3 regions of the Pseudomonas sp. SJZ080 genome follow, and region 1 is predicted to be linked to each of the others. Evidence: predicted binding sites of a transcription regulator. Region 1 holds the regulator's gene; each other region holds the start of a gene.
The links. Region 1 encodes FliA, which starts transcription of late flagellar genes. Its sites were predicted from a motif close to CTAAAGTTTNNNNNNNNNNNGCCGNTAA; they were not measured.
Positions count from the first base shown of each region.

Region 2: FBY04_RS19410 (methyl-accepting chemotaxis protein) is a predicted target of FliA. The motif match lies at 2,238-2,265, and genes of this name have one in related genera.
Region 3: flgM (flagellar biosynthesis anti-sigma factor FlgM) is a predicted target of FliA. The motif match lies at 1,753-1,780, and genes of this name have one in related genera.

Region 1 is NZ_VIUK01000005.1:268,293-271,566, forward strand. Features, by position in the region: gene flhF (flagellar biosynthesis protein FlhF) at 1-405, shown strand, start outside; gene fleN (flagellar synthesis regulator FleN) at 522-1,352, shown strand; gene fliA (RNA polymerase sigma factor FliA) at 1,349-2,089, shown strand; gene FBY04_RS10185 (chemotaxis response regulator CheY) at 2,257-2,628, shown strand; gene FBY04_RS10190 (protein phosphatase CheZ) at 2,651-3,274, shown strand, end outside.
Region 2 is NZ_VIUK01000015.1:11,682-14,955, forward strand. Features, by position in the region: gene pnuC (nicotinamide riboside transporter PnuC) at 1-267, opposite strand, end outside; gene FBY04_RS19410 (methyl-accepting chemotaxis protein) at 476-2,110, opposite strand; gene FBY04_RS19415 (undecaprenyl-diphosphate phosphatase) at 2,396-3,226, shown strand; gene FBY04_RS19420 (DUF1294 domain-containing protein) at 3,223-3,274, shown strand, end outside.
Region 3 is NZ_VIUK01000004.1:46,816-50,089, forward strand. Features, by position in the region: gene FBY04_RS07320 (flagellar brake protein) at 36-782, opposite strand; gene FBY04_RS07325 (flagella synthesis protein FlgN) at 875-1,342, opposite strand; gene flgM (flagellar biosynthesis anti-sigma factor FlgM) at 1,390-1,716, opposite strand; gene flgA (flagellar basal body P-ring formation chaperone FlgA) at 1,880-2,641, opposite strand; gene FBY04_RS07340 (chemotaxis protein CheV) at 2,723-3,274, shown strand, end outside.

The sequences.
Region 1 (3,274 bases):
GCCGGTCTTCAGGCCAGCGATCCGGCACTGCGCATGCAGCTCGAAAGCCTGGCCGGTCGTGGCATCAAATCAAAAAATTATCTGGTTCTGGCAACCACCAGCCAGAAACAGGTTCTAACCGCCGCTTATCACAGTTACAAGCGCTGCGGGCTCGCTGGCTGCATCCTGACTAAACTGGATGAAACGGCAAGCCTTGGCGAGGTGTTGAGCCTGGCAATCAGTCATGAATTGCCGGTGGCTTACCTGACCGATGGACCGCGGATTCCGGATGATTTGCATCTGCCGCGTCGTCATCAGCTGGTGAGCCGCGCCGTCAGCGTGCAAATGCAGGAAGAACCCAGCGAAGAAGCCATGGCTGACATGTTCGCTGATATTTACCACAGTCCGACCAAGCAGGTTGGCTGAGGTATTAATGAACAGTTTTTGTACCTACATCGATGGTCTGCCATGCATTGTTCCGTTTGTGAACGCGCAGCCAGTAATGTGGCCTCCGTCTATGCAAGACAAGGTAAAGAAATAACATGGGCAGCATGCATCCCGTACAGGTGATCGCGGTGACCGGCGGCAAAGGTGGCGTCGGGAAGACTAACGTGTCAGTGAACTTGTCCCTGGCTCTAGCTGAGCTCGGCCGGCGCGTCATGCTGCTGGACGCCGATCTGGGGCTGGCGAACGTCGACGTCCTGCTGGGGCTGACACCCAAACGTACCCTGGCCGATGTCATCGAAGGCCGCTGTGAGCTGCGCGACGTGTTGTTGCAGGGGCCCGGCGGTATCCGCATCGTCCCGGCGGCGTCCGGCACTCAGAGCATGGTGCATCTGAGCCCGGCGCAACACGCCGGCCTGATCCAGGCGTTCAGCGATATCGGCGACAACCTCGACGTTCTGGTGATCGACACCGCTGCGGGCATTGGTGACTCGGTAGTCAGTTTCGTTCGCGCCGCGCAGGAAGTCCTGCTGGTGGTCTGCGACGAGCCGACCTCGATCACCGACGCCTATGCACTGATCAAACTGCTGAACCGCGATTACGGCATGAACCGCTTCCGCGTCCTCGCCAACATGGCCCAGAGCCCGCAGGAAGGGCGCAACCTGTTCGCCAAGTTGACCAAGGTCACGGATCGCTTCCTCGACGTCGCCTTACAATACGTCGGTGCGGTGCCGTACGACGAAAGCGTGCGCAAGGCCGTTCAGAAGCAGCGCGCGGTTTATGAAGCTTTCCCGCGTTCCAAGTGTTCCCTGGCCTTCAAGGCCATCGCACAAAAGGTCGATACCTGGCCGCTGCCTGCCAACCCGCGTGGGCACCTGGAGTTTTTCGTCGAGCGCCTCGTGCAACAAACGGCAGGACCCGTGCTATGACAGCCAGCGGTTATAACCTCTACAAGAAGTCGGCGCGTGACGCGCAGTACGAGCTGATCGAGCGTTACGCGCCACTGGTCAAACGCATTGCTTACCACTTGCTGGCGCGATTGCCAGCCAGTGTTCAGGTCGAAGACCTGATCCAGGCCGGCATGATCGGCCTGCTTGAAGTATCGACCAAATACGACGCTAGCAAAGGCGCGAGTTTCGAGACGTACGCGGGCATTCGAATCCGCGGCGCGATGCTCGATGAAGTCCGCAAGGGGGACTGGGCGCCACGTTCGGTCCACCGCAATACCCGCATGGTCAGCGACGCAATTCGCTCGATTGAAGCTAAAACCGGCCGTGACGCTAAAGATCACGAAGTTGCGGCCGAACTCCAATTGAGTCTCGACGATTACTACGGGATTTTGAACGACACCCTGGGCAGCCGGTTATTCAGTTTCGACGATCTGTTGCAGGACGGCGAACACGAAGGGCTGCACGAGGATGGCGCGAGTGCTCATCTCGAGCCGTCACGCGATCTGGAAGATGAACGCTTCCAGGCGGCGCTGGCGGACGCGATTGCCAATTTGCCGGAGCGTGAGCGACTGGTGTTGGCGCTGTACTACGACGAAGAGTTGAATCTCAAGGAAATCGGTGAGGTCCTGGGGGTCAGCGAATCTCGGGTCAGCCAGTTACACAGCCAGTGCGCGGCCCGTTTGCGGGGGCGTTTGGGGGAGTGGCGAGCGCGCTGAAGGCAGTGTGGGGACACTGCGAACGTGGCTGGTGTGGTGTTGAACTGCGCCGGTCTCGATCTGTTGTGCTCCAGACAGTCATTGAGTGCTTTGCCGGATTGATTGAAATGGCGCGTCCAGGTGCTGGGCGCGTTTAAGACTGCTTGGAGGTCGAATTGGACAAGAACATGAAAATCCTCATCGTTGATGACTTCTCAACGATGCGGCGGATCATAAAAAACCTGTTGCGTGACCTTGGGTTCACCAACACGGTCGAGGCTGACGATGGCATTACTGCCATTCCGGTTCTCAACAGCGGGAGCATCGACTTTCTGGTAACGGACTGGAACATGCCTGGCATGACCGGTATCGATCTGCTGCGTCACGTGCGCGCCGATGAAAAGCTCAAGCACCTGCCAGTGCTGATGGTGACTGCTGAAGCCAAGCGCGAGCAGATCATCGAAGCGGCCCAGGCCGGTGTTAACGGCTATGTGGTCAAACCCTTCACGGCCCAGGCGTTAAAAGAAAAAATCGAGAAGATTTTCGAACGCATCGGTTGAGAAACTGCGCCACGGGGGAGCTATGGACCAAAACGAATCTTCACAGGGCGATTTTGAATCGACCCTGAAAAAACACGCAGTCGAACTGGTCGAAAGCCTTGAAAAAGGCAAGTTTGGCGACGCTGTGCAACTGATCCATGAGCTCAATCAGACCCGTGACCGTGGCCTGTATCAGGAAGTGGGCAAGCTCACCCGCGAGCTGCACAGCGCGATCGTCAATTTCCAGATTGACCCGCACATGCCGCAAGCCGAGGAAGTGTCCCAGATCACAGATGCCACCGAGCGACTGGGCTACGTTGTCAAGCTGACAGAGGCCGCAGCCAACCGCACCATGGACCTGGTCGAAAACTCTACGCCATTGGTCAACAGCCTGAGCGATGAAGCCCAGGCGCTGAGCACGGATTGGGGGCGGTTCATGCGTCGCGAAGTCGGGGCTGAAGAGTTTCGCGAGCTGGCACGGCGTGTCGACGGTTTCCTGACACGCAGCAGCGCGGACAACCGCGCGGTGTCGAGCAACCTCAACGACATTCTGCTCGCTCAGGATTACCAGGACCTCACAGGTCAAGTGATCAAGCGTGTGACCCAGTTGGTCACCGAAGTTGAAAGCAACCTGCTCAAGCTCGTGCTTATGGCCAGTCAGGTGGAC
Region 2 (3,274 bases), on a different contig from region 1:
TGACACGATCGATTCCCCCTTCAGTTGGCTAACCTGCCGGCCCTGCCGCGCGGCCCCCGCGCGCGTCCACTGCCACCAGCCATAGAGTTGCAGCGCGGCGTAGATCACCTGCAACAGCATGTCCGAATACAGCTTCACTTCAAAAAAGACCCAGCTGTAAAGCGACACCATGACCAGGCCGATCGGCCAGCACCAGGGGTTCTGTTTGACCGTCAACCAGACGGCAATGACACCGAGGGTGGCGGCAAACAGTTCAAGCCCGGACATGGAGGTTCCTTGGGAAAATCGTAGAGGGAGCGGATTGTACCGGGATTGTATTGATGAGGCTTCTGTGGCGAGAGTGCTTTTGTTACGAGAGGATTTTTGTGGCGAGGGGACTTGTCCCCGTTGGACCGCGAAGCGGTCCCAAAAAATCTACGACTGCTTCGCAGCCGAACGGGGACAAGTCCCCTCGCCACAGGGTCAGTGTTTGGTTTTAGACGCGGAACTGTTTGAGCAGCCCGTTCAATTGTTCGCTCAGATCCTTCAGCCGCACGCTCGCCACACTCGACTGTTCCGCCGCCAGCGCAGTGCTGTGGGACAAACCGGCGGCCTGGGTGACGTTCTGGTTGATGTCCTCGACCACGTGGGACTGTTGCAAGGTGGCGCTGGCGATGGAGGCGTTCAGGCCATTGAGATTGCGCAGTGCCTGGCCAATGGCGTTCAGGCTCGCACCGGCGAGGCCGGCCTGTTCGATGGTCAGCTGGGACGCGCGACTGCTGTCGCCAATGACCTTGACCGCCGCTTCGGAGTGGCCTTGCAAGCGTTCGATCATCGACTGGATCTCGGCGGTGGACTTCTGGGTGCGCTGGGCCAGCAGGCGCACCTCATCCGCGACGACGGCAAACCCGCGACCTTGCTCGCCGGCCCGGGCGGCCTCGATGGCGGCGTTGAGGGCGAGCAGGTTGGTTTGCTCGGCGATGGAGCGGATCACTTCAAGCACGCTGCCGATCTGGGTGCTTTCGGTGGCCAGTGTGCGGATGACTTCCACGGCCTGATCAATGGTGCCCGACAACCTGTCGATTTGTTGCAGGCTGCTGTCGATGTTGACCTGGCCCTGTTGCGCCTGGGATTCAGCATCGCGCATTTCGCTGGCCGCCTGTTCGGCGTTCTTGGCCACATCCTGCACGCCGTACGTCACTTCATTGATGGCCGTGGCCACCAGTTCCATCTGCTGGGATTGCTGCTGACTGCGCTGCTGGGCCTGTGCGGCGTCGTTGCCCAGCTCGCTGGACGACTGGCCCAGCGCGCTGGCGGACGCCTGCAATTGACTGATCACCAACCGCAGTTTGGCGGTAAAGGCATTGAAGTGGCGGGCCAGTTGCGTCACTTCATCCTGGCCATGGGTATCGAGGGTGCGTGTCAGATCGCTTTCGCCGCTGGCAATGTTGGCCATGGCGTTCACGGTGTCCTGGAGCGGGCGCACGATGCTGCGGGCAATCAGGATCACCAGCAACGCCATGATGGCGGCAATCACCAGCCCGACGACGGTCGCTTTCCAGACCTGAGCCGTGAATTCTGCTTGCATGTCATCGATGTATACGCCCGAGCCGATCACCCAGCCCCAGGGTTCGAACAGTTTGACGTAGGACGTTTTTGCTACCGGCTCGCTGGCGCCCGGTTTCGGCCAGCGATAGTCGATCGCGCCGGCGCCCTTGGCTTTGGCGAGGGCGACCATTTCATTGAACAGCGCAAACCCGTCCGGGTCGCGGATCGCCGAGAGGTTCTGCCCATCGAGTTTCGGGTTGGCCGGGTGCATGATCATCACCGGCGTCAGGTCGTTGATCCAGAAGTAGTCGTTCTGGTCATAGCGCAGGCCGCGAACGGCGGTCAGCGCCTGTTTCTGCGCGGCCTCGCGTGTGAGCGTGCCGGCCGTTTCGAGGCCGTGGTAATAGGTCAGAATGCCGCTGGCGGTCTGCACCACATGCTGGGTTTTCTGGGCCTTGGCGTGATAAAGGTCTTCGTGGATCTGCTTGAGCATCAACACGCCCAACGTCAAAAGCATCATGACGGCCACGATCAAAATGAGCCACAAACGGCGGCTGATCGACATATTTCGCAAGCTGCTCATAACGCTGTCACTCCAGTTTCTTTTTCTTGTAATAAATGATCGCCAGCATCCAACCACACTTTGTCGATCGGCCATATCAGACCCAAGTCCTATAACGTGGCAGCGTTAATCAGGCTTGTCTGATAGGATTTCGGCCCCGCGCGGAAAAACCTGAGTCCAAGTCGATGTTTCACGGAATTTTTGCGGTTCCGTCCGGATTCTGCGCGCGGGCCTTTTAGCTACGCTGACTGTTTCTGAAAAAATATTAACGGGGCATGCCGTCGCGCATCGCTTCTTGGGGGATTGATGGACCTTTGGACTGCCTTTTCGGCATTGATACTTGGCGTTGTAGAAGGGCTGACGGAGTTTTTGCCCATTTCCAGTACCGGACACCAGATCATCGTGGCCGACTTGCTCAATTTCGGTGGTGAGCGGGCCATGGCGTTCAACATCATTATCCAGCTCGGCGCGATCCTCGCCGTGGTATGGGAATTCCGGCGCAAGATTTTCGATGTGGTGGTTGGCTTGCCGACGCAGCCCAGCGCCAGGCGCTTTACCGCCAACCTGCTGATTGCCTTCTTGCCGGCCGTGGTATTGGGGGTGATCTTTGCTGACCTGATCCACCAATACCTGTTCAATCCGATTACCGTGGCCACGGCATTGGTCGTGGGCGGCATCGTGATGTTGTGGGCGGAACAGCGTCAACATGAGGTGCATGCATCAACCGTTGACGAGATGACCTGGAAAGACGCCTTGAAAGTCGGCTTCGCCCAGTGCCTGGCGATGATTCCCGGCACATCGCGTTCCGGCTCGACGATCATTGGTGGTTTGCTGTTCGGGCTGTCGCGCAAGACCGCCACCGAGTTTTCGTTTTTCCTGGCGATGCCGACCATGGTCGGAGCGGCGGTGTACTCGGGCTACAAGTATCGCGACTTGTTTGTGCCGGCTGATTTTCCGGTGTTCGCCATCGGTTTTGTCACCGCGTTCATCTTCGCGATGATCGCCGTCAGAGGCTTGCTCATATTCATCGCCAGCCACAGCTATGCGGCGTTTGCCTGGTATCGCATTGCGTTCGGTCTGGTGATTCTTGCCACCTGGCAGTTCGGCTGGGTCGACTGGACTGCGGTCAAGCCATGAATGATGCCGGCGGGCGCAACAGTCCCGGACGCCGGTCCGGGGGCGAGA
Region 3 (3,274 bases), on a different contig from region 1:
CGCAAGGGACTGCCCGTTTTTCATGCCGCTTCGAATTACATGTCGTCTTTGTCGAAGCGTCGTGCTTCGCGCTGAAGCTGATAGACGAAGCGCTCGACCTGACGCTGCACCAGGCCGCTCATGTTGTGAAAACGGATGCCGGCGAAGGTGGTGGAGATTTTTTCTTCGAAGTGCAGGTAGCGCAGTTCGACCGGTGCCGTCATTTTGCCGAAGGGCAGGGCGGCGGCAAAGCGGTCGTAGACCTGGCCCAGTTGCAGGCTGCCGGTAATGTCGCCGTCGAAGCGCAACTTGCAACCGGTGGCGGAAATGTCCAGCAGCTTGCCGCTGATCGGCGCCTTGAGCTTTTCACCGTCCAGATCGACGTTGACCAGTTGTGCCAGCTTCAATGCCGCGCGAAAGGCATTGCGGCGCTGGTGATAGACCACTTCATCGGGCAGCGGGCCGCGATAGCAGCGACTGTCACCGGATTCGTCGATGGTCAGTTGACCGTTGCTTTCCCAAGCGATGCGCACGCCGTCGTGAAAGCCTTCGACCTTGAACGGTTCGCCCGCCAGCATGAAGCGTTCGCCGTCACGCGGGATCATCTCGTCGAGCGCGATGGTGCGGCTTTCGCGGTCCACGTCGACCAGATAGCTCTGGAAGCGCTGAGTGCGCTCATGGAACGTGATGATCAGCGGATCATGGCTTTCTTGCAGTTGGCGCAGGTTGCCGGAGATTTCCAAAGGCGTGGTAAGCACCTTGGGTGGCTGCGGGGCATCTTCCGCGTTTAAGGCATTGGACACGGTTCATCAATCTCCAGACAAAATATGACTACGGCTGGCCAGTATATTGCCAGCATGTTGCAAGTCTTGATAGGGCGTGGTCATTTGAAGGCTCAAGCCTGACTGAGCGGGCGTGGCTTCGCAAGCTTGGCGGTTGATCCGCGAGCATCATAAAGGGCAGGCGGTTCGCCGCCGGTGAGGATTTTCAGCTGGTTGGCTGTGGTGGCTTGCTGGACCAGGATCGACTGGCCATTATTGGCGTTCGCTGCCTGGCATTGAGCCAGAAGGTCGGTCAGCACATCGCTCTGCGCCAGCAACTCTTCGCCGATGCTCGAATGGCTGGCCAGTTGCTCCAGGCCGCTGCGATTGACCGGCAGATTGAGGCTGGCGAGGATTTCACTGCGCTTGCGGCCATGCTGTTCGAGCAGAATGATCAATGCCTGCTTCTGCGCCAGAATGTCTTCGAGCAGTGGCATGTCGCGACCGTGCAAGGCGAGGGACTCGGCTTGCAGTAACTCCAGCAATCGTTGCGCTGGAGCAAAGTCGTCGGTGATCAGTTGCAGTAAGTTAGTGTCGTGCATGGCTGGCCTTGGGTTTTAAGCGTCCAAAAGCCTGGCGCGGCCGTAGCCTAGCGCTGGGCTTCGAAGTTGAGCAGTTTGCTGGCTACACGGTTGCTGTCGACTTTGTAGCTGCCATCGGCAATCGCTGCTTTCAACTCGGCCACACGGGCTTTGTCGACGGCAGGCTGATCGCGCAGCTTGTCAGTGACCTGTTGCAACTGTTGAGCCTCATTGCTGAGGTGTACCGATTCCCCGCTTTTGACGGTGCTGGCCTGTTCGGCCGGGGTATTCAGCGGCGCGGATTTGCCGGCTTCGGCAGTTTCCTTGGCAACGCTGGTACGTGTACTGCCCGTAAGTGGCGAGGAGCTGTTCAAACGGCTGAAATCGATGACCATGGTAAAAAACCTCTGAGTATTTGGACGCTTGCCATGTTTTCGGCTCTCCCTGTGAAAACTTTAGACCCATTTATCAATGAGCCTGCATGCGCCAGCACTTCTCTGCATGCGGCACAGTTTAGGGAACAGCCTCGGGCAACGCCACTTCTTCAGGAAAGGGTGCCTACATAGACACTTCCACCTGGCCCGGCGCGGTGACTTGCGCCTTGATGACCCGCTTGGAGTTGAGGTTTTTCACGCGAATCTGTTCGCTCATGCCGCCATTGGACAGGGCTTCGCCGGGCATTCGCACGCTGAGCGTACCACTGCGGGCGGTAATCACCACCTGGTCGCCTTTACGAATGACTTCCGCCTGCTCGAGGTGAACGAGGGTAATCACCTGGTCGGCGACCATTGGTCGGGTAAGTCGCTGGCCGATCGCCTGGTCGAGGGTCGTCAGGTAGCCCTGGTTGATCAGGCTGATATCGCGTTCGCGCAGGAGCACGTCAGCAGGTTCGACAATGTCGGCGCGGCGCAGCGGGCGGGTGGTGGTCACGACGTCGCGAAACAGGCGGACTTGAGCGGGTACGAACACCGTCCAGGGGGAGGTTCCCTCACAGCGAACCTTGACCGTAACGCGGCCCAGCGGCTTGGCCGGGCTCTCGAGGCTGGCTGTCAATTCCTTGTCGCACATGGGCATGCGCAGCCGCGGATCGAGCTGGTTGACCTGGATTTCGTAGCGACCTTCCATTTGACTGGTCGCCAGATAGTCTTCTACGGTGAATTCAAGAAAGCCCTGGGTGACGCCGATAAGCATGTCAGGCAAGGTAACCGCGTCAGCAAGGGCAGGGCTGCCAGCGTTGAACAGGCAAACGGCCGACATTGCACAGAGCAATCTGCGGAAAGGTGATGTCAGGCGTCGGAAAAATGTCGGTTCTGTGTTCATAAGAGTTAAAAAGCAAGCGCCGTGCCGTTTAGTGATGAATGTGCGTCGCAACACACTTAGCGTTGGTGTAGGAGTCTGGGCATGGCTGGTGTAATGGATTCGGTAAACCAGCGCACGCAACTGGTAGGGCAGAATCGCCTGGAGCTGTTGTTGTTCCGTCTTGACGGCCAGCAACTGTACGGGATCAACGTGTTCAAGGTTCGTGAGGTGCTGCAATGCCCCAAGCTGACCCTGATGCCCAAGTCCAGTCCTGTCGTGTGCGGTGTGGCAAATATCCGGGGGGCGACCATTCCGATCCTTGATCTGGCAATGGCGACCGGTTCCGGAGCGTTGAAAGATCAAAGCAATCCCTTCGTGATCATCACGGAGTACAACACCAAGACGCAGGGTTTCCTGGTGCGCTCGGTGGAACGCATCGTCAACATGAACTGGGAGGAGATTCATCCGCCTCCCAAGGGCACCGGACGCGATCATTACCTGACGGCTGTGACTCGGGTCGACAATCAGTTAGTCGAAATCATCGACGTCGAGAAGATCCTGGCGGAAGTGGCGCCGACGCCGGAAGCGATTTCCGTCGGTGTGGTCGATGTCGAGACCCAGCACAAGGCGCTGTCGCTGCGGGTGCTGACGGTC